Regions from separate parts of the Brevibacillus sp. IT-7CA2 genome, predicted to be linked through region 2. Evidence: riboswitches for the same ligand, from Rfam matches in the RefSeq annotation. Region 2 holds a riboswitch; the other holds the start of a gene.
What was found. Region 2 has a riboswitch for FMN ahead of ACM6JA_RS28780 (ECF transporter S component). Riboswitches for the same ligand answer to the same signal wherever they lie in the genome.

Region 1 (15,186 bases), on a different contig from region 2:
CTGCTTCCCAGCCTTTGTTGCCTGCTTTTGTTCCCGCACGCTCGATGGCTTGCTCGATGTTGTCTGTCGTCAAAACACCAAAAATAACAGGTATCCCAGTCGATAGAGATAGGGACGCAACTCCTTTTGCGGTCTCATTGCAGACGTAATCGAAGTGCGGAGTGGACCCACGAATGACAGCTCCCAATGTAACAACCGCATCATAGCGACCGGATTCCGCCATTTTTTTAGCGATCAACGGAATTTCAAATGCCCCCGGTACCCAAGCCACGTCTACCTGCTCATCTTCTACGCCATGACGCTTCAGGGCATCGAGAGCCCCTCCGACTAGCTTGCTTACGATCAATTCGTTAAAACGTCCTGCCACAATCCCTACACGTAAACCTGTTCCAACTAAATGTCCTTCAAAAGTTTTCATGCTCATTCCCTCTCCTTATCCGTGCAGATGAAGCAGGTGACCCAGCTTCTCTTGTTTTGTTGATAGGTACTGTTTGTTGTGCAGATGCTCCGGCATTTGAAGCGGCACCCGTTCTTCTACTGCTAATCCATAACCGGTAAGCCCTCGGATTTTTCGTGGATTATTAGTCAAAAGCCGCATGCGTTGCACTCCTAAATCCCGCAAAATCTGTGCACCAATACCGTAATCTCGCAGATCAGCGGCGAACCCTAGCTTTTCATTAGCCTCAACCGTATCCAAGCCTTCCTCCTGCAGCTTGTAGGCACGTAGCTTATTAATCAAGCCAATACCTCTGCCCTCCTGGCGCATGTACAATAAAATGCCACGTCCGTTCGCTTCGATCTGTTCCAATGCAGCGTGCAGCTGTGGACCGCAGTCGCAGCGATGAGAACCGAAAATATCTCCAGTCAAGCACTCCGAATGCACGCGGACAAGAATGGGCTCATCCGGTCCGATCTCTCCCTTGATGAGAGCCACATGCTCTTTGCCATCCAGCTCATTCGTGTAGGCGGCAATTCGAAAATCACCGTAGGCGGTCGGAAGCTGCACTTCGATTTCCCTTTTCACCATGGATTCCGTCCGCATCCGATACGCTATCAAGTCTGCAATCGTAATCAGCTTGAGATCAAAGCGGCGTGCGATCTCTACCAATTGCGGCAGACGTGCCATGGAGCCATCCTCGTTCATAATTTCGCAAATGACTCCCGCCGGTATGCCCCCCGCCAAGCGAGCCAAGTCAACTGCCGCCTCCGTATGTCCCGCTCTGCGCAATACACCGCCGGACTTCGCGATTAACGGAAAAATATGTCCCGGTCTGCGGAAATCTTCCGCGGTCTTCTGATCATCAAGCATCGCCAAGACAGTCTGAGAGCGCTCATGAGCGGATATCCCTGTGTGTGTACTGCCTTCATCGATGGACACGGTAAAAGCCGTTCCCTGCTTGTCTGTATTGGACTTCACCATCGGATGGAGCTGCAAGCGAGTTGCGTGCTCTTCTGTCACCGGTACGCAAACGAGTCCTCTCCCATGTGTAACCATGAAGTTGATCATTTCAGGCGTAGCCGCTTCGGCCATGCAGACAAAATCTCCTTCGTTTTCCCGATCCTCATCATCTACCACGATGACCGCCTTGCCCTGACGCAAATCTTCCAATGCTTCTTCTATGCGATGAAACATGCTTTCTCCCTCCTTCTCACGCGAAGCCGTTTTCCTGCAAAAAGGCTAGACTGAGCCCGCCAGATTTCTCTGTACCGCCATGGTTTTGATAACCTAACAAACGCTCCACGTATTTGCCAATGACATCTGTTTCGAGATTCACCAAGTCCCCAGGTCGTCTGTCTGCAAGACTCGTATTCGCCAGCGTATGCGGAATGATCGAAACGGTAAAACCGGTATCGTTTACGTCCACCACGGTGAGACTGATGCCGTCTATGCAAATCGATCCACGGGCAATGACATACTTCAACAGCTGCGGTTTGGCCCCAATCCGAAACATGACAGCATTCGCATTCACCTCTCGTGAAGCAACCATTCCGGTCCCATCTACATGTCCGGAGACGATATGCCCGCCAAAACGGTCCCCCAGCCGCATCGCTCTCTCCAAATTCACTTGCTGTCCGCTGCGTAATTGCCGCAAGCTCGTCTTGTTCATCGTCTCTGGCATCACATCGACGCTAAACTGACGATTCGTATAAGAAGTAACCGTAAGGCAAATGCCATTGACCGAGATACTGTCCCCGAGCTTTACCCCTTCGAGTACCTGCTGTGCGCGGATGACCAGTCGACTCGCCTGCTCGTTCCCTTGAATCGCTTCCAACACGCCCACTTCTTCGACCAGTCCCGTGAACATGCTCTCTCCTCCTCACTCGCTACGTCTGATCCTCCCATTGTGGGTACCCGATGATTTGTACATCACCTTTCCCGATCGGTGTGACAGTAACATTTGTCAGCTGTACCGCTTCTCCCATCGTCGCAAAGCCTTGACCACCGAATGGCGAGGGCGCGCCGCTTCCCCCGATCAGCTTTAGCGCGATATGGCCCACGACCTTTTGAATCGCTCTCGCCTGCAAAAAGGAGCCATTGACTTCCTGCCCGCCTTCCACAAGCAACGAGGTAATCCCCAGCTCTCCCAACGTATTCAGCACCTTTTCCACGCGAATTGGCCCTGCCGTTGTGATGACCTTTACTCCTCTTGCCGCAAGCAGCTCCTGCTTTTCTCTTGGGGCTGCACTTGTCGTAAAGACCCATGTCTTCGCATCTGCATTCTGGACGACACGGGCATCCAGCGGCGTCCGTAATTGGCTGTCCAAAATCACGCGAACTGGCTGGCTTCCAAAACGCTGCTCTTCCTGACGTGCCGTCAACAGTGGGTCATCTGCGAGAATCGTCCCAACCCCAACGAGGATCGCATCGTGCTGCCTGCGAAGTTCATGCACCTCTGCCCGAGCCTCTGCACCAGTAATCCACCGACTGTGTCCCGTGAACGAAGCGATTTTCCCGTCCAATGTACTGGCCGTCTTTACCGTCACAAATGGACGTCTGGTTTGGATGTAATGGAAAAAGGCTTCATTGAGGGTCTTCGCTTCCTCTTCTCTCACGCCCACCGCCACTTCCAGCCCTGCTGCCCGCAGCATCTCCATTCCTCTTCCCGCCACCAGTGGATTCGGGTCGAGCGTCGCTACAACGACACGACGTACATCAGCTGCAATCAACGCCTCTGTACACGGCGGTGTTTTCCCGTAGTGACTGCAAGGCTCCAAGGTCACGTACACGGTCGCACCTTGCGCTTTTTCCCCAGCCATCCGCAGTGCGTGCACCTCAGCATGGGGCTCTCCTGCCCGCAGATGCGCTCCCATTCCCACGATGGTTCCATCCTTCACAATCACAGCTCCGACCATGGGATTCGGACTGGTTTGGCCTCGTGCCGATCGTGCCAGTTCCAGCGCCAGGTCCATGTACTTGCTGTCCTGTTCCATACCGCACTCCTTTCTGTTCCATCATTCCAGCCAAGCACAACGCAAAAAGCCCTTGAAACCTCAAAGCGTTTCAGGGCATAGGGAAAGAAGCCTTACCTCATCCGTTTTTAAGAAAAAAACAAATGAAGAAAGCAGAAAAATCTTCTTCCATCCGGACTGTACCGTCGGCTCTGGGTTTTCACCAGATCAGTCGCTGCAAGCGTGGTCAGCGAGTCGCGGGCTCAGACGTACGTACGCCATTACCGCCGGTCAGGAATTTCACCTTGCCCTGAAGATTGTCGCTATGAAGTTTTATGAAAAATAAAAACGCCCATGAATATTATGCTCAGGGCGTTCAGAAAGAAGCCTTGTTTCTACCGTTTTTTGAAAAAAACAGCGAAACAGGCCGTTCCAAATACCTTCTCCCATCCGGACTGTACCGTCGGCCTTGGATTTGCACCAAGTCAGTCGCTATCAACTGCTTACAATAGCGAGTCGCGGGCTCAGACGTGCGTTCGTCATTACCGCCGGTCGGGAATTGCACCCTACCCTGAAGGCTGGTATTCAGTTAGGCAAAGTATAGCACATTTTTCGCTATTGTCTGTAATCATTTATTGGAGAAGTGCACTTTACCCTTGCTCGCACTTTTCAAGAACAGTCAAGAGTTCTTTCAAATCATTTATGTATGCCTTTGGCACAACACCATTTTGCTCCATGTCCTGCTCGTTCCCTTGATAGGCAATAAAAGCAACTTGTCCGTCGCAGGCCGCCTTACCATCGATCCACGAATCCCCGATCATCGTCCAAGCCGAAACAGGCCAATCTGGCTTGCGGCTGCGGATATAGTGGATGCCCGATGGAGATGGCTTCAAGGTCGTCATCTGCTCGCGGGCGACGATTTCGTCAAAGTAGGAGGCGATTCCCGTCTCGTTCAACGCCTCCTCTGCGGCGGCATAGGCGTTGTTGGTCAGGATATACAGCTGATAGCGGTTCTTCAGCTCCTCTAGCACTTCTACCGCGTGCTGCTCCAACACAGCGCCATGCATCCCTTCTTTCTCGATTTCGGTTACCGCATCCCACATCGCTTGCTCCAGCTCTCTCGTCATCTGCTCCGCTTTTCGTCCGATCTCAATGAGCTGCGATGCGGTATACTTTTCCCACTCAAGTGTTGGAGAAACGATCCCATTATCCACCCATAGCTGAAAAATGGCCCGCTTCATCTCGGTAAAATTGATCCTGGATTGCAGCAAGGTGTTGTCCATATCGAAAATAATGCCTTTTTGAAAGGTTCTGCTCATTTTGGTGCCTCCTTGTTTGACAATACGCCATGCTGGTTCAAGAGTTCACCCATGTGGATGATACTTCCATTTTATCAAAAAGAGGACTATCCCTCAGTCATTTTATAACTTTTGGGACAGCCCCTTTTTGGGGTTAGATATTGAGTTCCTATTGTTTCTTCTTGGCGCTGTCTACTTCATACGGTACATCCTTTGGAACGCCTCCAGCTGGCCAGTCTTGTGCCTTTTTGGCAAAGTCTGGACGCGGCTTGGACAAAATATAGGCTGCTAGGTCCGCTGCTTCTTGATCCGTTAACGACCCTTGCTTGATACCGCCCATTTCCCCTAAAGGCATGTTGCGCTGAATGTAGCCAGCAGCTTTGGAAATTCGGGCCATACCTGCACCAATATTGAAGGAGTTATCCCCCCATAGCGCTGGTCCAGAGTTTGGTCCTGTTCCTGAACCATCAGCTGCATGGCATTGCAAACACGATTTTTGAAAGAGGGCTTCTCCATTTGCCACATTCGGTTGAGGTACGCTCTTCATATCATTTTTCTCTATCCACGGGCGCTCTTTAATTCCTACTGGTACATCTGTTGAAATATACGTCAGATAGGCGACCATCGCTCTCATTTCATCGCTGTTGTAAGGCAATGGCTTACCATTCATGCTTCGTTGAAAACAACCATTGATGCGATCCTCGATGGTAAGCACTTTGCCTGACCTTGGAATGTACTGGGGATAGACTGCAGTGACACCCGTTAAAGGAGAGGTAGCATCCATTCCGGCATTACCGTGACAGCTAGAGCAGGAGAGCTTATTCCCTGTGTATTCAGGGATCACTGTGCTCGTTTCATTCATTAACTTATGTCCATACTTAATCGATTCTCCCAATGGCCCTTCTGGCACCTTGTCCATACTAGGCGGGGTGTAGGAATCTAGATTGATCGCTCCAGCTGCCCCACTCGCCGTTTTATCTTTGGCCTCACTCGCTGTTGAGGTGGGTTGAGCGGTCGGCTGTGTAGCGCAGCCTGCAAAGACCAGCATCGCCACTACTACCATAGACAGCTTCTTCCAGCCTGTCTTCTCTTTTTTGATCATAGGTCTCACTCCTCCATGTTGATCGTGCATTCACTATAGGAGAGTAGCAAGAGGCGTGCCATACGATAGAAGCAGGAAAATGAACGGCTTGACGCTTCCGAGCAGCAAGAAAAAGAAAAGACCATGCCAAAATGTCATGGTCAGTACACGACAAAATGTCACGGTCGCAGCTCGTACTCTTCGATTTTTCGATACAGGTTGCGTACGCTGATCCCCAGCTTCTCAGCTGTCTTGGTCTTGTTCCATTGCAGAACGTCCAGCACATGCTTGATATGTTCTCGCTCTACATTTTTCAGTAAAAATGCCTCTTCCTCCCCAGTTTCTGCTGATGAAATGAGCTTCCTATCTGACGGGGTGTGAGGTACTGACTGCTCGTGAGGAAAGAGATCCTTGTCGTCAATTTCCTCTCCTTTTGCCAAAACGACAGCACGTTCGATCATATGAGCCAACTCTCGAACATTCCCCGGGAATGAGTAGGCCAAAAGAGCTGCCTGCGCTTTCACAGAAAGCGGTTTGACTGGATACTTACGCTTGAGTCGATTCAAAAAGAAAGCCGACAGTGGCAAAATGTCCTCTCTTCTCTGAGTGAGAGGTGGAATCGTTATATCCATGACATGCAGCCGGAAATAAAGATCGGATCGGAACGTTCCTTCTTCCACTTTCTTTTCCAGGTCGGCATTGGTAGCAGCAATGATACGAACATCCACCTTGTGCAGAATCGGGCTCCCTATTCGGCGAAATTCGCCGGTTTCCAGAAAACGGAGCAGCTTAACCTGCAAAGGAAAAGGCAAATCCCCTACTTCATCCAAAAAGAGCGTCCCCAGGTGGGCAATCTCTACAAGTCCCTTTTTTTGAGCAGTTGCGCCTGTAAAGGCTCCCTTTTCGTGCCCGAACAGTTCACTTTCCAGCATCGTTTCTGGTATCGCCCCCAAATTGATCGGTACGAATGCCCCTGTTGCTCGCTCACTACATTCATAAATGAGTCTCGCGATGACATCCTTCCCTGTTCCACTTTCCCCTTTCAGAAGAACGAGAAAATCCGTACTGGCTACTCTCTTGGCAGTAGCTAGGACCTCTTTTAGCTTCGGGCTTTCCGCAACGATTTGAAACGTCGTTTTCCCGTTTGTCGATAGAGCTTCTCTCAACTGTTGATTTTCCTCGGTCAACAGCTGTTTTTCGACGGCCTTGGAAATCAAAACCTCCAATTCATTGAGATTGTAAGGTTTTGTCAAATAATCATAAGCGCCGCGTTTCATTGCTTCGATAGCTGTTTCGATAGTTCCGTGTCCGGTCACAACAATGATTTGAATGGCAGGAGAAGTTTCCTTGCACCATTGCAGAAAAGAGAGACCATCCATCCCGGGCATTTTCAAATCAAGCAGAATGACATGAATCGTTTCGCTGGTTACTAGCTTCTGTGCACTGATTCCGTCAGATGCTTCCAGCGTGGTATATCCTTTTCTCTTTAATCGACTGGTTAATAGATGGCGGAAATCTGCTTCGTCATCAACGATGAGTATACGTGTGTCAGCCTGCATCTTTTGTTCATTTCCCCTTTGCCGACGGCAGGATGACCGTTACAGTCGTGCCTTTGTTCGGCGTACTTTCGATCTCGATTTCTCCACCTAAATTCGTCACAATCCCGTAGCAGACCGATAACCCGAGACCAGTCCCTTTTCCAGGAGGCTTGGTTGTATAAAAGGGCTCCAAAACATGTGGCAAATCTGCTGTGGGTATACCGCATCCATCATCTCTGACCCACAGACGGAGTCGATCATTTGATGGAGAATCAGTTGCTATCTCAATATTTCCTCGCTCCTGGGTCGCGTACAGCGCATTGGTTAACAGATTGAGCAAGATCTGCTGAAGTTGTCCAGGCGTAGCGAGAAGAAAAGGAGCAGAGGCCAACAGAGACCGGCTTACCGTTACCTGTTTTACGCGTATTTCATGGGACAAAAGAATGAGAATGTCTGATAGGACTTGATGAATATCTACTTTTTCTACGGTAACTGGTGATTTCCCCGAAAAGTGCAGCAATCGGGTCGTGATTTCCTTGCATCGGTTAATTTGTTTGTCCATCGTGTCCAAGTATTGGGCAAGCTCTCCTGTGTCCTGCAAATCTCGAATATCCTCGTCCACTAGACGGTCTCGCAAGTCTTGTCCATACAACGACAGAATGCCTAATGGATTATTGATTTCATGAGCGATGCCCGACGCCAAGAGTCCAATAGCAGCGAGCTTGTCCGCTTGTGCGATAGCGGCTTCTAGCTCTCGTTTCTCCGTGATGTCCTCGATGACCTCCAGAAAAGCAGACGACTCTTTCTCCGGATGCAGAGGGAAAACCTGATGTCGATAAGAACGGACACGTCCATCCTGATCGACTCTGGAGGAAATAAGGTCAGTCTGCTTTTGGTTTACCATTTGCCTCGTTCGGAGCATGCAACTACTGCATGAACTGAATTGCTGACCAATCGTCTGAAGGCAGTCTTTCCCCAGAAGATGAGCCGCATCCTGGAACCACGCCGACGCTGTTTGGTTAATCCAGCGAATGCGAAAAGATTCATCTACGAGAATCAGCCCCATCCCCATGCCACTGACGACGAGATCAAGCCGTTTCTTTTCTTCGAGAAGCTGATTGGTCTTCATCTCCAGATTCTGTGCCATTTCATTGCAGGACGCTGCTAGCCTGCCAATTTCATCTGAGGTCGTCACTGGTATTCGTACGGATAAGTCGCCACCTGCGATTTTTTGCACAGCTGATTCGATCTTTTCCATTAATCGGCTAAACGAGACAGAGAACACAATGCTAATCCCCAAAACGATAAGTGCGATGAATAAGGTCGTAAAGAGCAGAGATTGTTCCAATTTTGAAAAGGCAGCAAATGCCGTTTGGCTCGACTGTTCCAGCATAATGACCCAATGTGTGACAGAAGAGCGCATGGCATAGTTGACCATGACATCTCCATTGGAAGCTTGATACGTACGGATAACAGGCTTGTCAGTTTGATCTGGTAGTGTCCAGGAGGGAGGAACCGCTTGTTCATAATAGGTCAAAGAGCCATCAGAAGGCTTGCCCAGCATAAACGGATCGGCAAACCTATCGCTTTTCCCATCTGTGACGAACAAATAGGCCTCGTTTTCATATCTAGCTCGCAGTGTGACCTGTTCGAGTAACTGTTTTACATTGAGCTTTGCGTACATGCCGCCTTTTACACCGTTGGCAGATACATGAGGGATCGCTACAGTTACCAGCAGCTTCCCTTCTGCTGATCGGACAATGCTTCCGATGTATGGTTTTCCCGACTGGATCGCGGAAAGAAGTTGGTTGTCTCGCTCTCTGGGCGTGTCCAGCTTTTGATGTTTCCAACGATTCAGCAAATACTGCGGCTCTCCATCCTGATTAAAAAGCGCGACTTCCTCCATGTAAGGAGAAGTTTTCAATAACGTATTCAGCAAGAAATAAGCATCCTCATCAATAGGGCGTTCATTGAGAAAACGCTGCTGAACCACTTGCATGGATTGTGACGTATGTAAAAAAAGCATGTCTAGCTGCGCCAACGTATTTTCCACGTAGATCTGATTGGCTCTGTCTACCTCTTCTCGAACCTTATCTTTACTGGTAAGCAAATTGATATAACCAAGAATCAGAAAAGGGATGATGGACATGCATAGCCCAAACAGGAGCATTTTTGTCTTCAGTCGATTGATGCGCGGTAGTCTGCTCCTCCTCATTTGTTCCTCACTCCATACCATTCTTGTGCCAGTGACCACTGTTGATCGGTTACGGTAATGGGAAGCTTGGACAACGAAGTGGCATTGACAGCTAACCGCACGTCATCCGGCCATTCGATTGACAGAGCGGTAGGAGGGACTCCATCCAACACCCGAGCCACCATCTGAGCAGCTTGCATACCTTGTGCATGAAAAGAAACGCCGTAAGCGGCATACAAACCAGCCCTCACCTGCTCGGGGTAAGAGCCCATGACAAACAATTGCTTCTCGATCAAAAGAGGCAAGCAATCGGTAATCGCGTCTTCCAGAACATAGCTAGGTAAAGGAAGCATGGCGTCGTATTCTCCTGGAGAGAGCCTACTGAGCAATTGCTCTAAATCTCTTGGGGAAGCAACCTGCTCCACCTGCAAACGAACGCCAAGCGAGGAAGCAGCTGATTCGGCTTCTACGATGGCTTGCTCTGTCGTAGGAGCATGAGAATCGGCAATGATCAGAATGCGCTTGGCCTCAGGCAACAAACGAGTTGTCAGCTCCAATCTTTTCCCAATCACATTCATTTGGCCGTTGCTGATGCCACACGTAACCGTCCCCTCGGTCTCAACAAGGGGTAGCTCAACCAATGAGGCAACACCAATAAAAACAATGGGAACCGTCGTTGACGCCTGTTGAATCAAAAAGGTCTCGTGCGCCCCTGTCGTTACGATTACATCCGGCTTTTTTGAAATCAAGCCCTGGACAAGGGAACTCTCCTCTTCTAGCGTCTGAACCGTATTCAAATAAACAGGCGCATACTGAACACGTGTTCCTTCACTGAGACCTAACGATTGCAATCCTGCCTTCAATCCCGCTACTTTATCTTTTCGATCCTCATTGGCAATCACCATTCCTATCGTGTAAAGATCGACGTCCTGTTTTTGCTGACTACTGGACCAATCGAGCAGAGTTCCTGCCACTAACAAGATGAGAAAGAGGATTTTCTTTTGTTTCTTCATAGGTATCACATCCAACTCTCATCATAGCGGCAAATGCTTGCAGAGAATGTGAATATTTAACAAACCTTGGTAAATGAATACAGACTGGTCTAAATAATATGTTTTTCATATTATTTATGACTGTTTTATGTATTTTCCATATTTAATTACACTTGTTATAATCTGTTTAAATTTGGAAGGAGGAAGGACTTCATGGAATATCGGAAACTTGGCAAAAGTGGCTTGTCCGTAAGCGAAATTGCATTGGGAAACTGGATCACTCACGGTGCACAAGTAGATGACACCACAGCACAAGCCTGCGTACATGCTGCATTAGACGCTGGAATCACCACGTTCGATACTGCTGATGTGTATTCCGAGACAAGAGCGGAAGCGATTTTGGGTGAGTCTTTAAAGGGGATTCATCGTGAAAGTATTGAGTTGTGCACGAAGGTTTTTCATCCGACCGGTACCGGAAAAAACGATCGGGGTCTCTCCCGTAAACACATCATCGAAGCCTGCCACGCTTCCCTTCGCAGATTGCAAACGGATTACATTGACATCTACTATGCACATCGTTTTGACCCGACTACATCGCTGGAGGAAACATTTTTGGCCTTTTCCGATTTGGTTCGGCAAGGAAAGGTTCTTTATGTAGGAGTAAGTGAATGGACGGCAGAGCAAATAAAACTGGGAGCTGCTTTGGCAAAGGAATATCGGGTTCCCTTCGTAGCCAGTCAACCTCAGTATTCCATGCTGTGGCGTGTGATTGAAGCCGAGGTCATACCAGCGTGCGAGCGTGAAGGAATCGGACAAATTGTCTGGTCACCACTGGCGCAAGGCATCCTTTCCGGAAAATATGCACCCGACAAACCGCTACCGGAGGACTCCCGAGCGGCTTCGACCGCCGGATCTCCCTTTTTCGATAAACTAGTCGGACAATGGCTGCAAAAAGAAGTTCTTCAGGTAATAGAGCGAATCAAGCCGATCGCCCAAGAAGCCGGTTTGACGCTTCCGCAACTTGCCGTTGCATGGGTTCTTCAAAACCAGCATGTATCCTCCGCTATTATTGGCGCCTCGAGCCCCGAACAGATCAAAGAAAACGTCAAAGCTTCAGGAGTCAAACTAGATCCTCAAGTCATGAAGCAAATCAATCACCTGTTAGCGGGAGTAGCAGAGTTTGACCCCAAGAAAACAGGCTAAGATGCTGTTTCTTCCATCACATCCAGAAAGTTTGCCAGAACAGGCTCGTTTCTATCTGTTTTCCAAGCGGCATAGAGTGGGACTTGCGGTGGCTCTTCGATAAAAGTTCGGAATACGACATCACTGCGTTGGAAAACAGCTACCGAAGAGGGAACAATGGAGATACCAATACCAGCAGCTACCAGATTCACAATGGTATACATTTGAACAGCTTCCTGCACGATGTGAGGCAAAAATCCATGTTGCCTGCAAAAGTCTAAAATGAGGTCGTGAAACGAAGTCCCCATCCGATGCGGAAACAAAATAAAAAGCTCGTCCGCTAATGCCTGTACCGAAAGAACTGCCTGTAAGGCAAGGGGATGATTCTTGGGCAGTACGGCAACAAGTGTTTCGTTAGTAAACAAGCGAGAAGTGATATGGATGGACGGTTCTGCCACACGAAGGAAGCCAACATCAATTTTACCGTCCTGTAAAGCTTTCCGTTGTTCGGCAGATGTCATTTCTAATAGAGACAGCTCCACCTCGGGAAACCGCTCACGAAATCCCTTTATGACATGAACCAGCATACCGCCCACTGCCGAATCTACAAATGCAATGGACAAATGTCCAATTTTCCCTTGGCTTGCCTGTTTTGTTCTCGTAACGGCTCGTTCCAACTGGGAAACAATTCTTCTGGATTCATCCAAAAAAATCGCGCCTGCTGCCGTAAGACGAACCTGTCTCTTGGTCCGCTCCAACAGCTTCACACCAAGTTCTTGCTCAAGACTTTGAATTTGTTGAGTCAACGGTGGTTGCGTCATATTCAGTTTACTCGCAGCGCGATTGAAATGCAGTTCCTCTGCTACTGCAATAAAGTAGTGTAGTTTTTTCAAGTCCACGATTACGCTATTCCTTCTTTCCTAAAGCGTTATGAAAAAAGCGACAGCAACGCGCTGCCGCTTTTTCCTATTCAGCGATTACGGAGTGCTGCTCGGTGTATCCCCAGGGATCCGCGGCACATCCGGCTTGCCTTCCGGGTTGTTGTACAAATACGTCGGTACATCGCCAATAATCAAGGAATGGGTGATCGGGATTTTCGTCGTGACCGTCTGCTCCTCAGTCGCAAAAGGGATAACGATGCGCAGATCGACCTCCACGAAAATATATACCGTCGCCAGCACCATATTGATGCCTGCTTCCTTCAGCTCTGTCTCCAGCTTGGTCTTGACCGAGCCAATGGGCACAAAAGTCACTGGCAAATTCGGCCCCATCGATGCCAAAAAGGAGTTCCCTGTAGCCAAACCAAGCGGGATCGTGCGGTCTACTTTTTCTTGTTCGAACTCTTGGAGCTTGTTCTGGACTCTCGCTGTTGTTTCGCCCACGATTCTCGCATATTCCTTGAAGTTGAACTGATACGCCTGAATCTGCCCCTCGTTGTTCTTCTCGATTTTGACAATCTGATTGAAGTCGACGCCTTGTTGCGAAATCCGCTTGGTTACGGCATCTGTTATCGCTTCTTTCGCCAATTGCTCGGCTTTTTGCGTCGCCAGGATCACAAGAGTAGGCTCCAATCGATTTTGCAAAAACACAAGGGTCTGTATCGTCAAGACAAAAAAGATAACCAACGCGATCAAAAACGCTTTCGTACGTGAAAGCGGGTTTCTCCAACGCCGACGGGGTCGAAATACGGCCAATCCCGACACCTCCCAACTGGTACATCCTATGGTTAGAAGGTGGAAAAAAGACTACGTGTTCCAGAGGCCCTATTTCTATTTTTTCGGGGAAAAAACGAGATACAAGCTAAATCCGATCAGTCCTGCGACGAACATCAATTGGGCAAAGACCAGCATCCCAAGCAAAGTGAAGACACCCGCCAAGAATGGAGCCATGAGAAAACCAGCGAAGTACCCGCTTCGACTCAAGAGCCCCTGCACCCCCATCACCTTGCCGCGCAGCTCGTTTTGGGCTTGTTGCAAAAGTGTGCTCTCATAAACTTGTGCTGCGCCGGAAAATAGACCCGCGAAAATCAAGAGCAATAGCACAGACACAGCATCGTTTGCCGCGAATGCCCCTACAATCCCCACGGAAAAAACAGCATAAGCAACGAGCATCCCGTTCACCAGCTTCACCCGCAAACGAGCTGCCACATAGGAGCCAATCAAGCCTCCGACGCTCATCGCCGTCCACATCAATCCGTGCAGGGTAGCGTCACTACCACGCAATTGATCCGCCAAAAAAGGCAACCCGTAATTATACGCAGACGTACTCAGCGATACGAGAAAAGCTAACAGGCTAATTGTCAGAAGCACGGGTGTATCCCGCAAGTAACGAAGGGTGACACGAATGCTACTCGCTGCTTTTGACGTAGCTAGCGCATTGTTCCCCTTCTCCTCCCAACGAAGTCTCGTCAGAATCCATGCAGAGAAAAGAAAGCTAGCGGCATCCAAAACGATCACAATCGTATAACCATAATGATCAGTCAGCCATCCTCCCAGCATGAAGCCCATGATGCCTACCAATGACTCCAGCCTGACCTTTAATCCATTGACCTGAACCAGTTGCTCACTCCCAAATATTTGTGGCAAGGATGCCTGAAAGCTAATATGAAACAACGTATACAGCATTCCATTGAGAAAAGCCGCTGCGATTAATACATACGGCGTCGGATAAAAAGCGATGACCAAAATAGCAAGACCTGCTCCCATGTCGCTTGCGATCATGGTGCGCCTTCTGTCCATTCGATCAGCCAATATGCCTGCCAAGGGACTAAACAGCATTCCTCCTAGTTGTCTTGCAACAAAAAAAGCGGTTATCCAATAAGCACTATGTTCAAATGTAAAAATCAACGCGCTACACGCGATCAAATTCATCCGTGATCCTAAGGATGACAACGCATTGACATACAAATACCATTTCTTATTCATCTACATCCAAACCTCCCGATCATGACAGGTGGTTTGAATCAACGCCCCCCTCTAGTGGGTGCGTACACTGATTATGGCAGTTGACATGCGCATGCCTCCTCTTGAATGAAAATCAGAAAAAGCCTATGTTTCTCGAACCATTCCGAAGGGGGACGCTTCCCCAAATCGTCCTGTACGGCATTTGTTGCCGTACTTCCATAATAGGTGTTGAGTCAGCTGATTGTCGATAGCACAAAAAAGACGCTTTTTCTCTAAAAGCGCCTTAAACTCAAGTAATCCTGTTGATTTACAATGCAATAATAATGGTAAATAATTTCCTTTTGGACAAGCTCAGGCTATCACTACACTTGAAATTTGAACATATGGTGTAGGGAGTATGACTTTCGTTTGGGAGGTTATTTATGAATCTGGAACGTCTGGAACAAGCATTTGGGTCCCTCGTTTCGCCTACTCCTGCCCAGCTTAGACACGCTCTCATTTCTCTGTCTCCCTGCATGGAACAACTCGGTCCATACATCCCGGAGCCGCTAAACCTGCCCTATGGACGCAAAGTATTATTCTCCACGCCACATGTAGAGGTTGTCTTG
Region 2 (15,186 bases):
CTGCGTTAGCGCAGCAGCGACGTTTGTTAATATAGCATGGATCACAAATAGAAGTCAACACTAATTGAAAAAATTTTATCCCATTAAAATAAAACCTGTTTCTCTGTCGCCATTTTCCCCTTCTTTGCATACGATCTCTTGGATCAACAAGCGCTGAAGCATCTTATCTATCACGAGAGGAATCTCAATCTCTGCCTCTGTAATCATCGGATGATTCATCAACTCTTCCAAACGCCAAGGCCCTGATTTTGTCTCCATGAGCTCAACCAAGTATCGAACAGATTCCTTTGTTCTGGATGCGATCCAAAATTCAATTGCCAGCACAAGTAGTTCAATTCGCTTCTCCAATGCTTCTGCATTAAAAGACAGCTCCTCATACAACTTATATATAGAAGGATCTATCTGTTTGACTTGCGTCCATAATGCTGGCTGAGGATGATCTCCCGCTTCATATACAATGAGACGAGCCAAATAGTGAATCGTTTGAATAGCAGAGTGATGCGCGTCCAGCATCATACCTTGCTGCAAAAACTCTTTTGTCTCGTGAAAAAAACGAAGGATTTGGGAATACTCCTTACAGATATGTTTTTTCTGGAGAGAAGATGACAAACTAGCCAGGCGCAACTTCATTTGTTTCATAAAATGTTCTTTGTCCCAAACGATTTCTGCCCTTCGAAGCATCTCGGCAAGTCGTTCATCCAAACCGCAGATGGCTCCCTTCTCCAGCTGCCACGTGCTGATTTGCTGCTCGATGATCACTTGTTCCTGAAATAGCATCCGACGGATTTTACCATCAGCTTGGGGCTCATTTACTACGACGAAATAAAAGATTCCCTCGCGAAAGGGAACTAGCATATCCGAATCATTCAAAACAAGCACCGCTTGCACATCCAAACGCTGCTGAAGATTTTTCAGATACGTTTGCCTTAAAGTCATGCCTTGTTCCTCCCTGCCCCCTGGGTTGAACTTATGGATTCTACAAGTCTTGTCCGTTTCCTGCTTGTCAACAGACAAATCCTTTGTATGCTATACTATAGGGTAGGAGGAATGATCATGAAAAATACAGAACGCCTGAGCAAGATCAAACGCATGCGCACATGGGGCAACTGGAGCATGGTAATCGGCATTTTGCTGATGTATACAGGGTACGCATTTTTTGCAGGTTATTTGGACTTTATTCCTTTACTTGGAAGCCTATTAAAAGGCTCTTACATTTTTATGACGCTGCTTTTGATCATCGGGTTCATTCTGACAATGGGCAGTACAGTCTTGTTTATGATTTCTGGGATGGTCTCCACGTCAGCTCCACAGGTGCAATGTCCTTCATGCCAAAAAGTCACGAAGATGTTGGGGAAAGAAGACGCCTGTATGTTTTGTGGACAACCTTTACGCATAGAAGACGGACATCCTCAGCAAAACCAAACATAATATGATTTCTTTCATCTATACGTAAAAAGCCACCTGCTAATTCCCGAGCATTCGGGGTGCAGGTGGCTTTCTTTCTTGAAAGCTGTCTGTCTTTTATTTCAGAGTCTCGTCAATTGCTTGCCATATCTCCGGCACCTCAAAGCCTCGGCGCCAAGAAGCTACACCCGCCAAGTCGTACTTATTGACGATCTCCATACGCTTCTTCATAGAAGTTACGTCTTCTATCCACATTTTATAGACGTTGCCATCCTTCGGGTCTTTATACTCCACATAATGTTGACCTGAAGCTTCATCCATAACTGGCGTCAGCTTGCGTTCGTTGATCCATTCCTGGGCTTTCGTCATGGAATAAGCTTTGGAGCTAACCTTTACAGTGCCATCAGCCTGCTTGGCTTCTGTCCACAAGCGTGTGTAAAAAGGTACACCCAGCAACAGCTTTTCGTTAGGGACTTCTTCCAGCACTCCTTGCAAGCCTCGCTCCACCCATGGCAATGATGCCACAGATCCAGCTTTTGGACTCGCTGCCCAATGCTCATCATACGTCATCACCGCAACATAATCGACAACCTCGGCCAAAGCTTTCCGATCCAGGAACATGGACCATTGCTTAGCATTTGACTTGATCGTCACATCAATGGTAACGGTCAGTCCTTGCTGATGGAGATACGGCGTCAGCTCTCGAACAAACTGAACGAGCTCCTCTTTCTCTTCTAAATACACGTTCTCAAAATCGATGTTGATGCCATCGAGATCGTATAGATGAGCGTAGTACAAGAGTTGGGCGATTAACTTATCTCGCTTGTCATAGCTACTGAGAACAGATTTGGTCCAATCTGGATTAAAACCGTTTGTAACTAGACCCCAAACCTTGTAGCCCCTCTTATGGGCCCATTTGACGTACGCAGAATCAGCCCTGTTCAACAGATTTCCTTCTGCATCCTTCATTTCAAACCAAGTAGGAGAAACTGCATTTACCCCTGGTAATGCACCAATTTTTGAAACATCCGGATTTTTACTGACGACGTGCTCCCATACGAGATTGATCTTTCCCTCAGGCTTCCAAGCAGCATGTTGTTGTCCGGTAGCAGTCGTGTGCTCCAGCTGGACTTTGCGCACATCCGTCATCTCAATACTTTTCTCTGAAATGAATCCGCCTACTCCTGAGGCCGTCAATATGCGATACCAGTTTTCCTTTTTGCCAAGAACGTCAACAACCTCTCCTGACGACAGCTCTGCTACGATTGGGGTTCGGTGAGAAGCACCGGTACGAACTACCTGTTTTTCCTCGGCAGCGATCACTTTCGCTTGCTGGATTTCGTAGCCCTCTTTTTCGACGACCAGGACACCCGAATCTGCTTTTTGCTCAAAAGAATAAGGATACAGCTTTTCCAACGGATCCAACGGGACATAGCGTGTGCCGTCGACCTCTTTTACCGGAACGAGTAAATCCACAGGTTTTTTGTTCAGATAGGCGACAACTTCTCCACTCTCCATCCGAAGCACCTTATCCTTCGTCGTGACGATAACGGAACGTGTAGGCTCATCCCAAAAAATCGAAGGATCAATGTTCTCTTTAATGAAATCAAAGGGCAGTAATATTTGCTCTGATTCCAATAAATACGTGGAATCTTTCTGCGAGCCTTCGTATACAATCACATTTTTCTCACCATCATACGGCTGCACATGCTCAGTTGAGGCACGGAGCACAAAAAACCAGTAAATGCTGCCGAAGATGGCCAACAAGAGAAAGCTTAACAAAAACAGCGTACGAAAAACCCGTCGTTTCCTTCTTCTTGGTCGCAGAGCTCTACCCGACTCCCTGCTCATAATCTCCACCTGCTTCCCGGTACATAAGCCTGTCTTCTGACTTGGGCTGTATGATTTGACTCATTATTTCGATCATAGCGTTGGTTCAATCCATTCACAACCTTTTGTATTCTGGTAATTCACGGACAAGCTTCCTACCAAGAAGAAGACGTACGAAAAGCCAAAAGGTTACAGATATCGACAGAAAGGGTTATGTCCTCCAAAAGCAAACACCCCCTGCATCACCGGGATTATCCGATTCAAGCAGGAGGTGCTCATCCATCAAATACATTCTTAGTGGGGATTCTTTTGACAGGAATCACAAACGCCATAAACTTCCATACGATGTCCGGTTACTTTGAAGCCGATGTCTTTGGAAGCAGCTACTTCTGCATCCCGCAAATACGGAAAGTGGAAGTCCCTGATCGCACCACAGGAGGAACAGATCGCATGATAATGATCTTCTTCCACATTGGCATCGAATCGGCTGGACGCATCCCCGTAAGTGAGCTCTGTAACCAATCCAGCATCTTTAAAGACTCGTAGATTGTTATAAATCGTTGCAACGCTCATATTCGGGAATTTGCCTTCAAGGGCTTTATATATTTCGTCAGCCGTCGGGTGAGTCATCGTTTCCAGCAAATAGGTCAAAATTGCATGGCGCTGAGGTGTCATGCGAACCCCGGTATTCTTCAGGATTTCAACAGCTTTCTCCACACGTTGTACCATCTTGTTACACCCCACAGTCTTTCGCAAGACAAAAGAACAAGCTTCTCTAATGTCATTGATTAGAATTACTATAAATAAGTGTACGTCTAGTCGGCGAAAACTGTCAATATCCATTCATCCGATTTGGAAAGAAAGAAGTGGAAAATCAAGTTTTTACTTTGCTTTTACAGGCTTTTTGGTTGCAGGCTTTTTGGCTTTTTTGGCTTCCGCCTGTGCAAACTTACACATGGATTGAAGTGTACAGCTGCCGCACTGTGGATTGCGTGACGAACATACACGTCTGCCGTGCCAGATTAGCCAATGATGCGCATCCGTCCACTTCTCTTTCGGAATGCGCTTCATGAGCTGACGCTCCACTTCGTCCACATTGTCGCTATTCGCAAGGCCTAACCGGTTTCCTACGCGGAATACATGCGTATCCACCGCGATCGCAGGAATCCCGAATGCATTGGACAAAACGACATTTGCAGTCTTTCTCCCTACCCCCGGCAATGCTTCGAGCTCGGCATGCGTTTGTGGAACTACGCTATTGTATTTTTCGTACAAGATTCTACAGGTCTCTAAAATGTTTTTACTCTTATTCTTATACAACCCGAGCCCTTTTATATGCTCTTCCATTTCTTCCTGTGTCAAATGAAGGTAATGCTCCGGCTGGTTTAGCTGCTGGAACATGGGTGCCGTAATCTCATTCACCCGTTTATCTGTACATTGAGCAGAAAGAATGGTCGCAATGAGAAGTTCAAATGGGGTTGTATAATTCAATTCACAGTGCGCATCCGGATAAAGCTGCTGCAAATTATCCAAAATGTCGCCAACAGGTACTTTGCGTTGTGCCATAAATATATCCCCCTTTTCCCTACATTATACCGCCTTGGTCAACACAGCGATCGATAGCACCGCAAGCTGCACCTGTTGTACAATGTGTCTGGAAGTATTTAACGGGAGGGGGTTTTCCATGAAAGTATTCCTGACTGGTGCCACAGGGTTTGTTGGACGAGGTATACTCGAGCGCTTGCAAGCAGAAGGATATGAGACCGTTTGCCTCACCAGAGCTAGTTCAACAGGTAAGCTTCCCTACAAAGAATCCGCCAATGCGCAAATAACGGAAGCAACCGGCGATCTATTTGATAAAGAATCATTGATGAGAGCAATGCAAGGCTGCGATGCTGCCATCCACCTTGTCGGAATTATTCGCGAACAACCGGGGAAAGGCATTCACTTTTCTCGTATCCATGTAGAAGGTACAAAAAATGTACTGGAGGCCGCCAAGCAAGCTGGAATCAAGCGCTTTGTCCATATGAGTGCTCTTGGTGCACGCGAAAACGCCACAAGCGCCTATCACCGAACCAAATACGAAGCGGAGCAGCTTGTGCAAGAAAGCGGTATTCCATACGTCATTTTCCGTCCATCTGTTATTTTTGGTCCTGGGGATGAATTCGTGAACATGCTCGCCGATCTGGTTCGGTTACCTATCACACCGGTCATTGGCGATGGCTCATACCCTTTGCAGCCAGTTGCTCGCAAGACAGTGGCCGATGTATTCGTCCAAGCCTTGAGCAGACCAGAAGCAACCAATCAAACTTACGAAACAGGCGGACCCGAACCACTCTCCTACGGACAAATCCTAGATACGATTGGCGAGGCTATCGGAAAGCGGAAGGTCAATAAAATTCATATTCCCCTTGCTTTAATGAAGCCTGTGGTAAATATGATGGAGAGATTCCCATTTTTCCCGATTACGAATACGCAGCTCACCATGCTGCTAGAAGGAAACGCATGTAAGGACGGAAAGCTTCTCTACGATACTTTTCACACAGAGAGAATCGACTTTCTCCCGGGAATCACCACTTACCTGCGTACCAAATAAAAAATAGGAGCCCCCTGCTTGATCCCAGGGGGCTTTTGCCTATTCGTGCAGCGTTTTCTCTACTGCACTTGTCTCTTTATTAATATGACGAGCCACAACGAAAAGATAATCAGACAATCGGTTGAGGTATTTGACCACGGACGGATTTACCTGCTCCTGCTGTGCCACATGGACTGCTTTGCGCTCTGCACGTCTGACGACCGTACGCGAAACATGGAAGGCAGCCGCTGCCGGATGTCCGCCAGGCAAAATAAAATTGGTGAGCGGAGGCAACTTTGCATCTAACATGTCAATTTGCTCTTCCAGAAAAGTAACGTCCTCTTCTGTAATTGGCCAACCTACCTTTTTGCCTTCTGGCGTCGCCAACTCAGCCCCTACATGGAAAAGCTTTGTCTGGATGACATGGAAGACATCCTGCAATTCCTTCCATTCTTCTGTCGCAGGCAACAGGGCCAGTGCCAATCCAATCTGCGAGTTGGCTTCATCGCACGTACCGTATGCCTCTACACGGTCTGCAAACTTAGGCACGCGGACACCAGCAACCAGGGACGTCTCACCTTTATCCCCTGACTTTGTATAAATCTTCATTCCGTATCCCCTCCACAGGTTCCGTTTACAAAGCTTCTGCGACCAGAATCAATTCTGAGCTATTTGCATCAAAAGCTGTCTTTGCAAAAGAACCGTATCGTTGTATGACCTTCAAGCCGTTTAAGCGAAGCAGATGATGAAGCTCCGCGGGGAAAATATAGCGGAGAGTAAATCGGCCTTTCACCCGTTCTGTCACAACTCCCTGTGCATCCGTACGCTCGTATATGCGTGTCACTTCGGACAGTTGCTGAAAATGGTCATAACGGGTGTAATCCCACATCGCAACCTCTTCCCCCGACGGGAGTGGATAGGTGCCACGCAAGGACATTTTTTCATTTTCCTCGTAAAAATGATGAATCTTGGGCACAAACACGTTCATGATGAACTTCCCGCCTGGAGCCAGATGCTTGCGAATGCACGTCAATGCCTTCATTTGCTCTTGAACATGCAACAGGTGCAAAAACGACCGAAAAGGAATCATAATCAGCGAAAATGAATCCTGTAGGTCAAAGGCGCGCATATCCCCCTGCAATAGCTTCAAGCCGGATGTTACACCTTGTTCCTCTGCTTTTACCTGAGCCCTTGCCAACATATCTTGGGATAGGTCAATTCCGGTAACATCGATGCCAGCCTGCGCCATCGGAATGCTAATTCTTCCGGTGCCGCAAGCGAGATCCAGCACTTTTCCCCCTGCCAGCTTGGCTTGTTCCAGATAGAACTCAACATCACCCGCAACACCGCGTTGAGTGAGATCATAGTAGTCAGCCCATTGATACATATTGCTCATCTGGTCCTCCTATGCTTGCATTTCTTTTGATTGAAGGTATGCCATAACGAGCTTTGCCGTGTTGTCGAGCGCTTCTTTATGTGTACGTTCATGGGAGTGGGATGCATCTACTCCCGGTCCGATCAAACCATGGACAACGTCATATCCGGCTCTCAGCGCAGCACTTGCGTCAGAACCATAGTAGGGATAAATGTCCACTTGGTAGTTCAGACTGTTCGCTTGTGCGAGCTTGGTCAGATGGCTGCGCAATCCGTAGTGGTAAGGTCCTGTGGAATCCTTCGCACAAATGGACACACAATACTCATCTGTCGTCTGTCCGTCCCCAATCGCGCCCATGTCGACAGCCAGGTACTCCACCACGTTGTCAGGGATGCTGGAGTTGCCTCCGTAGCCGATCTCTTCATTATTGCTGATAAAAAAGTGCGTGGTGTAAGGCAGCTTCTCGCCGGATTCACTCAGTTCTTTCAGAACCCCCAGCAACACAGCCACGCTTGCTTTGTCGTCGATATGGCGGGACTTAATAAAGCCGCTATCCGTTACTGTTACCCGAGGATCAAAGGAGACGAAATCTCCGACGGAAATCCCAAGCGCAAGGACCTGCTCTTTGTTTGTGACCTTTTCATCCAGTCGGACTTCCATGTTCGCATCATTGCGCTCCGCTTTTCCTGCTTCTGAGCTGTATACATGCACGGAAGCTTTGGTGGACAAAATGGTACCGGTTACAAGACGACCGCTGCTAGTCTCTACAACGCAGTGCTCCCCTTCAATCGCATTGAATGCAAAGCCGCCGATCAAGGTCAGCTTCAAGCGTCCGTTGCTCTTTATTTCTTTTACCATCGCGCCCAGCGTATCGACGTGAGCTGTCAAGAGTCTTGCTTTGTCATTATTGGCCCCCGCTACTGTTGCAACGATTGCCCCTTTGTTTGTCCGTTTATAGGAAACGCCAAGCTTTTCTAACTCTTGTGCAACCCAGGCCATTACTTTTTCCGTATTGCCAGATGGACTTGGGATGTTCGCCAATTGGCAAAAGCTTTCTACAACATATTCCGTGGATACACTCATCTGTATGTTCCTCCATTCGCCCATTGCGAAATAAACGTTAGGATTGAAGTTCTTCCTTAATAAATTGAAGCACTTCCTGCACATGCCCTTTGACCTTTACTTTTGGCCATACTTTTGCGATGTTGCCTTCTTTGTTGATGACGAACGTCGTGCGTTCTATGCCCATGTACTCTCGTCCGTACATTTTTTTCAATACCCACACACCATAAGCCTCTGCCACCTGGTGATCCGGATCTGCCAGAAGTGGAAAAGGCAATTCGTGCTTCGCGATAAATTTGTCATGCGACTTCACAGAATCCGGACTGATCCCGAGAACAATTGTATTCAGCTCAGCAAAGCCCGAATGGAAGTCACGAAAGTCGCATGCTTCTGTGGTACATGTCGGTGTTTGGTCCTTCGGATAAAAATAAAGCACCACATTTTGTCCATGAAATTGGGAAAGTGAGATGGTCTGATTGTTGCTCGCCTGCAAAGTAAATGCAGGTGCAGCTTGTCCTACTGCCGTCAAACTTTTCCCTCCTCTCAATAATGTCCTGTTTTCGCTGGTCCCATTTTACCACAATCTAGTAGTCACTTCATCCGCATACAAGTTGCGCTTTGATTCAGAAAAGGATAGAATAAAAAAAAATAAAATTTGGCCTAGTCAGTTGGATGGTGAATTCGCATGAAAGAGTTTTTTGAAGTAACAGATCCAGAAGCGCTAAAATCGCTTGCTATAGCGGAACGGGTTAAAATTTTGGAACTCTTTGAAGATTTGGAGCCCAGAACGGCCAAACAAATCGCTACAGAACTAGGCGAAAATGCTGCACGGCTACATTACCATGTGAAGGAGCTCGTGCGTGTTGGGTTGCTCGAGCAAGTGGATACCCGGGTAAAAGGCTCTATTGTGGAGAAATATTATGAGCCTGTTGCCAAGGTCATTCAGGTCAAGCTCCAATTGATGATTGAAGAAAACGCTCAACAATTAAGTGATGTCATGTTTACTCCGTTTCGTACTACGGAAAAGGACCTCATGCGAACTCTCAATCGCTTCGTCGCAAGCGACCAAGATGTTAGGAAAGAGTATAAAAATACGTTCGCTTATAATTTGACTGAATTTTATTTGAGTCAAGAGGAACGTAATCAATTTGTGGAAGACATCTCTGAGCTGTTGCAAAAGTACAAAGGGTTCAAAAAGGAATCTGGCCGTCGAAAATTCAAGTTTTTCGACACCCTGTTCCCATTGACTCCAGCTGACCCAACAGATGATTCAGATGATCCTTTTGATGATTCGAATGAGTAAGTCACCAAGAAAACCATCAGGTACGATGGTTTTCTTTCATTTTCTAATCAAAGGAGGACTCCCATGCGGACGATCTTGTTTGATTTCGACGGCACAGTTGCCGATACCCTCCCCTTGATCTTCACCGCTTTTCGCTCTACCTTTCAGCAGTTTTTACAAGAGCATTATACCGACGAGCACATTGTAGCTCTCTTTGGCCCCACAGAGACAGGCATTTTGCAAAACAAGCTACCCTCACATGTGCATGACAACGCCCTCGCTCATTTTTTTCGTGTATACACAGATGAACACTCCCGCGTACAAAATCCTGAAAATATCCGAAGCATGCTCGATGAACTTCACGCAGCAGGTATCCAAATGGGAATCGTAACAGGAAAAGGGCGCAAAAGCGCTGACATCTCCCTTCGAGAATGGGGATTAGCTTCGTATTTTTCCGTCGTGATCACAGGGGATGAGGTCACACATCCAAAGCCTCATCCAGAAGGTATTTTTACTGCTATGAAACAGCTAGGCGCTACGCCTGCGGAAACCATTTTCGTAGGTGACAGTGATGCTGATGTGTTGGCTGGTCGTGCCGCTGGTTTGCAAACAGTCGGTGTGGATTGGCTTTTGGTTACACAAAAGTCGGGAAAATTCGATCCCGAGCCTGACTACCACTTTACGGATGTGCAAGCTTTTACCGAATGGATACTCGGACGCTAGAGGAAAAAAGGGTGTGCCCTGCCGCCGAAGCGTGGACACACCCTTTTTTTAATTTAATACGCCCGTCCGAACCAGACGCTATGCTGTGACTCTTTGCCGCAGCAAATGCAGGCTTTCTTTTGTACAGGAGGCTCAAACGGGATGTTACGAGAAGTGAACTTGGTTTCCTCTTTGATCTTCGATTCACAAGCATCATCCCCACACCAGCCAGCTAACACCCATCCGCTCGTTTTGTTTTCGCTCTCGCTTTTTGCAATATGAGCAGATAGCTGCTCCAGTGTATCGATCCCAAAATGTGAGTTCTCATCACGAAAGGCTAGTGCTTTTTGGAACATATTTTGCTGAATCTCTCCCAACAGTTGAACCACTGTCTGCGCGATACCTTCAAGTGAAACCGTCACCTTCTCCCCTGTATCACGACGAGCCAGAATTACTTGACCATTTTCCACGTCACGTGGGCCGAGCTCCAGACGCAGAGGAACCCCGCGCATTTCCCATTCATTGAACTTCCAGCCTGGTGTTTCTTCACGAAGATCAGCACGGACACGCACTCCTGCGGCCTTGATCTCGTCAAAGAGTGGATCAAACGCCTCCATGACTTTCTCGCGCAGCTTCATCGGACCGACTGGGATCATTATTACCTGTGTCGGAGCCATGCGAGGCGGCAACACTAGACCGCGGTCATCGCCATGCACCATGATCATCGAACCAATCAGTCGCGTAGAGGTTCCCCATGATGTGGTGTGAACGTACTTGAACTGATTGTCACGATCCAAAAACTTGATTTCAAAGCCACGCGCGAATTTATCGCCCAAATAGTGCGAGGTTCCCGCTTGCACTGCTTTGCCATCCTTCATCATCGCTTCAATGGAATACGTGTCAACAGCACCGGCAAAGCGTTCACTTGGTGTTTTTTGTCCCTCCCAAACCGGAATGGCCAGCTCCTGCTCGACGACCTCTCGGTAAATCTCCAGCATTTGCATCGTTTCCTGACGAGCTTCCTCCTCTGTCGCATGTGCCGTGTGGCCTTCCTGCCAGAGAAATTCTGATGTCCGCAAGAACGGCATCGTCCGCTTTTCCCAACGAAAAACGTTTGCCCATTGGTTGATTAATACAGGCAGGTCGCGGTAGCTTTGAATCCATTGGCTGTACATATGTCCTATGATCGTCTCAGAGGTTGGACGTAGCGCGAGCTTTTCCTCTAGCTGCTCGCCCCCAGCCTCTGTTACCCAAGGCAGCTCTGGATTGAAGCCCTCGATATGCTCTTTTTCTTTTTGAAAGAAGGACTCGGGGATCAGCATCGGGAAATAGGCATTGCGATGCCCTGTCTCCTTGAAACGCTTATTCATCGCCTCTTGAATTCGCTCCCATAGCTCAAAGCCATCCGGCTTGAACACAATGCAGCCGCGTACCGGTGTGTAGTCCATCAAATCCGCCTTTTTAATGACATCGATGTACCAACGCGAAAAATCCTCCGATTGCGGTGTAATTTCTTTTACAAACGCTTTGTCCTCTTTCATCCGTCTACGCTCCTTTTTATTCTTACGCAAAATGCAAAAAATCCCCCATCCCAAAAAGGGACGGAGGATCAACTTCCGCGGTACCACCCTGATTGACTACAGCATACGCCATAGTCCTCTCGATAACCCGATAACGGTGGGCATCCGGCTAAGCTCTTCACTAGCGGCTTCAGGATGGGGTGCAGTTATCCTTTACGTATCAGCCTTCCAGACTAGGGCCGACTCTCTGTCACGTGGGAATAGCTGCGGGTCCTTTCATAGCCTTTTGTGACTATCTATTAACTAAACATATTAGCGAGTCACATCGTCGTTGTCAATTGTTGGTACGCGCAGCGATTCTGGAGCCGAGCTTCACGTAGATCGGATACGCAACCACTGAAATCATAACACCTTTGAAGAGATTGAATGGGACGATTCCGTACAGAACCAATGACCAGATACTTGTCGCATTGAACATGGTCAAGAGCTGTTCAATCGGCATTTGATAAAGCACAGCGTACGCAGGCAACAGCACATAAGCATTTGCCACAGCCATGACAATCGTCATCAAAATCGTTCCCAGAGCGAGACCAGTCAGGAAGCCTTTTTTGCCTTGGCCCAGTCGCTGCATGTAGACAGCCGCAAAAATAAAGCTTGATCCTGCTACAACGTTTGCAAGCTCCCCGATCAAAAGACCGTCTGTATTTTTGAAGAGCATGTGCAGTGTATTTTTCAGTACCTCGATAATAACGCCGGCTACAGGTCCGTACATGAGTCCCCCGATCAATGCCGGGAGTGTACTGAAGTCGAGCTTCAAAAAGCTTGGCATCAGCGGAACGGGAACCTCGAGATACTGCAGAATAAATGCAACGGCCGCCAGCATGGGAATCGTCACCAGCTTTTGGGTTGCACGTGTGCGCGAAGAATGCAACGCTGTTTCTTTCATGTTTACCATCTCCTCATTTTTCTACTCCTTCTTGAGGAATGGCAACAGTCGTCGTAAGCTCACACGTCTTGTTACACAAACAGAATAAACCCTGTGGCTATTAGTTCCACAGGGCATTTGCAAGCGTATGACAAACCATGCGCAAATAAAAGGTACAAGAAACTAGAGGGCTGGCCTCTACGTTCTCATCCCGTTTGCACAGGCAAACAAGCACGCGTGATAAACGTACTGTCGTCATCCTTCTCCCATCCAGACTGTACTGTCGGCTCTGGAATCACACCAGATCCTGCACTCCGTCGCTACTTTCAGCTCGGGAGGCTCGCGGGCTTAACATGCATAAAGCATGATCACCGCCGGTCGGGAATTTCACCCTGCCCCGAAGGAATGTGTAGTTGTATACAGCATATTATACTGCTGTTTTTTGATTTGACAATAGAGGAAACTGCCAGCTCGACACTTTTTGTTTATTTTTCCGATTTGTTTAGTAGGAATAACATGACCCAAAAGAAATAGACCGCCCTTGAGTTCACCAGCTCTGCGGTCTATTTCACAACATAGTATTTGCGGAAGCGCCTATTGTACCGGCCGTTCCGGTTGCAGCCGGGACGGTCTTTTTTTACCTTATGCTTTTAGATCTCGTTACATCCAATATTACCACAACGACTAAATCATCAAGAACCCGCTCCCCGATACTTCGTGACTCCCCAGTTCCAGACTAACAGCCCAATCCCGAAGAAAATAACAGCCACTACCGGCGTCATTGCCGCATATGTGTACCAGACTTCCTTGCGCAAAAAGTAAGCCGCCGGATAAACACCCACGAAGGCAAACGGCAGCACGTAGGTGAGCACAAAGCGAATCGCCTTGTTGTACACGTCTACCGGATAGCGCCCATATTGCTGGATGTTGTAAATCATCGGAGCAATCCCTGTCCGCGAGTCGGAAAAGAAGCTAACCGCAGCAATTGCGGTATACACGCCACCGTAAATCAGTGCCCCGCTGATTGAGAGCCCGATAAAGATGAACACGTCGTACCAGTAAAACGACAAATCGAGTTGAATGGCAGCATACCCCATGATGATGATCCCGGTTATGACTCCAAAAATGCGGTCTGGCGCAATCGACTCGAGACACACCTGTGCCAGATTGTGAATCGGTCTCGTCAGGATGCGATCCATCTCGCCCCGGATGATATACCGTTCGTTGAAGTCCCAAAAACCGAAGAACATCGAGAACAACGCGTATGGAACCAAAAAGAAACCATAGATAAAGATAATCTCATCACGCGTCCAATCCCCCATAAGCGGAACATGCGTGAACACGACAATAATAAAGACGAGATTGATCAACTCAGAAACCAGATTGGACACAAAATCCCCGATAAAATCCGTTCGATAGGCAAGTCTCGTCTTGAAGTACTGGCTCAGGTAGTCGGCAAAAATACTGAAAATATGTCTCATGTTTTGCATGCTCTACCCTCCTTGCACAACCAGCTTGTTGCGGGCAAGACGCCACATCACCAAGATGGGAACCAGTATGACAAACATCCAAATGACCTGAAAACCGATCAATTCCCAGGAACGTTCCGTTGTAATCGCACCTGTGAAGATCAGGCTCGGATAGTAGTTGACCGCCTGAAATGGGAGATAACCCATTACCGTTTGCGCCCAGCCCGGGAAAAAGCTGATCGGCAGCACGAGACCAGACAACAGATCCACCACGACCCGCTTGGCTCGCATCATACCATCGTTTCGGAACAGGAAGAAAGTCAGCAAGCCCGTCACCAGATTGATTTGTGTATTGATCAAAAACGCACACATCAAGCTGATCAAATACAGCCCCCATCCAGTCGCTGTCGCCGGGAAGCTGAATGGAATGATCAGGCTGATAAGGAATATCCCTGGACCCGCGAAAAAGAGAAAGCGAAAGATCCCTTCCCCAAACGCCTGCGCCGTTTTCACGGACAAGTAATTATAAGGGCGTATCATTTCGATCGCGACCTTGCCTTCTCGGACGTCCTGGGCTATTTCTGTATCGATGTTGTTAAAATAAAACGCCCGTGACATCCAAGCAATCGCAACGTAGGAAGTCATCTGTTCCACCGTAAGCCCGCCCAGCTGCTGCTGGCCTCCGTAGATTGCTCCCCATAAAAAGTAGTACGCACCGATGTTGATCGCGTAGATAATGATCCCGCTGTAATAGTTCACACGATAGGCAAGCATCGTCAAAAACCTCATGCGGATGAGTTCCATATAAAGCTTACGCATGGCTGGCTACCTCTTGGTCTGAGGAATAAATGTTGCGAACGATATCCTCTGTGCTCGTCTCCTCGATTTTCACGTCGCTGACTTCAAACGCTGACATGACTGTCGACAAAACAAAGGGCAGCATTTCCTGACTCCGCGCAACTTTTACACTGAGGGTAAAATCATTGATTTGCTCGATCTCACAAGGCATCTCTCCCAATGCCTGACGGAGTGCGGCTGTTGA

Region 1: it holds a riboswitch for FMN, as region 2 does, so the genes downstream of both, ribD (bifunctional diaminohydroxyphosphoribosylaminopyrimidine deaminase/5-amino-6-(5-phosphoribosylamino)uracil reductase RibD) here and ACM6JA_RS28780 (ECF transporter S component) in region 2, are expected to answer to the same signal.

What each region holds. Positions count from the first base shown of each region.
Region 1 covers NZ_CATKQT010000044.1:518,847-534,032, reverse strand. Annotated here, with positions in the region: gene ribE (6,7-dimethyl-8-ribityllumazine synthase) at 1-418, opposite strand, end outside; gene ACM6JA_RS22220 (bifunctional 3,4-dihydroxy-2-butanone-4-phosphate synthase/GTP cyclohydrolase II) at 434-1,633, opposite strand; gene ACM6JA_RS22215 (riboflavin synthase) at 1,650-2,306, opposite strand; gene ribD (bifunctional diaminohydroxyphosphoribosylaminopyrimidine deaminase/5-amino-6-(5-phosphoribosylamino)uracil reductase RibD) at 2,326-3,432, opposite strand; FMN riboswitch at 3,568-3,712, opposite strand; FMN riboswitch at 3,825-3,973, opposite strand; gene ACM6JA_RS22205 (HAD family hydrolase) at 4,041-4,709, opposite strand; gene ACM6JA_RS22200 (c-type cytochrome) at 4,858-5,790, opposite strand; gene ACM6JA_RS22195 (sigma-54-dependent transcriptional regulator) at 5,949-7,328, opposite strand; gene ACM6JA_RS22190 (ATP-binding protein) at 7,336-9,522, opposite strand; gene ACM6JA_RS22185 (ABC transporter substrate-binding protein) at 9,519-10,514, opposite strand; gene ACM6JA_RS22180 (aldo/keto reductase family protein) at 10,707-11,696, shown strand; gene ACM6JA_RS22175 (LysR substrate-binding domain-containing protein) at 11,693-12,574, opposite strand; gene yunB (sporulation protein YunB) at 12,653-13,378, opposite strand; gene ACM6JA_RS22165 (MFS transporter) at 13,445-14,599, opposite strand; gene ACM6JA_RS22160 (cysteine dioxygenase) at 15,001-15,186, shown strand, end outside.
Region 2 covers NZ_CATKQT010000053.1:263,672-278,857, reverse strand. Annotated here, with positions in the region: gene ACM6JA_RS28845 (hypothetical protein) at 76-936, opposite strand; gene ACM6JA_RS28840 (YgzB family protein) at 1,054-1,428, shown strand; gene ACM6JA_RS28835 (glycosyl hydrolase family 18 protein) at 1,522-3,255, opposite strand; gene perR (peroxide-responsive transcriptional repressor PerR) at 3,529-3,963, opposite strand; gene nth (endonuclease III) at 4,117-4,800, opposite strand; gene ACM6JA_RS28820 (complex I NDUFA9 subunit family protein) at 4,919-5,830, shown strand; gene ACM6JA_RS28815 (cob(I)yrinic acid a,c-diamide adenosyltransferase) at 5,870-6,418, opposite strand; gene ACM6JA_RS28810 (class I SAM-dependent methyltransferase) at 6,444-7,205, opposite strand; gene ACM6JA_RS28805 (M42 family metallopeptidase) at 7,215-8,267, opposite strand; gene bcp (thioredoxin-dependent thiol peroxidase) at 8,305-8,775, opposite strand; gene ACM6JA_RS28795 (helix-turn-helix domain-containing protein) at 8,932-9,549, shown strand; gene ACM6JA_RS28790 (HAD family hydrolase) at 9,613-10,251, shown strand; gene proS (proline--tRNA ligase) at 10,305-11,771, opposite strand; gene ACM6JA_RS28780 (ECF transporter S component) at 12,085-12,696, opposite strand; FMN riboswitch at 12,930-13,084, opposite strand; gene ACM6JA_RS28775 (ABC transporter permease) at 13,368-14,165, opposite strand; gene ACM6JA_RS28770 (ABC transporter permease) at 14,169-14,963, opposite strand; gene ACM6JA_RS28765 (ABC transporter ATP-binding protein) at 14,956-15,186, opposite strand, start outside.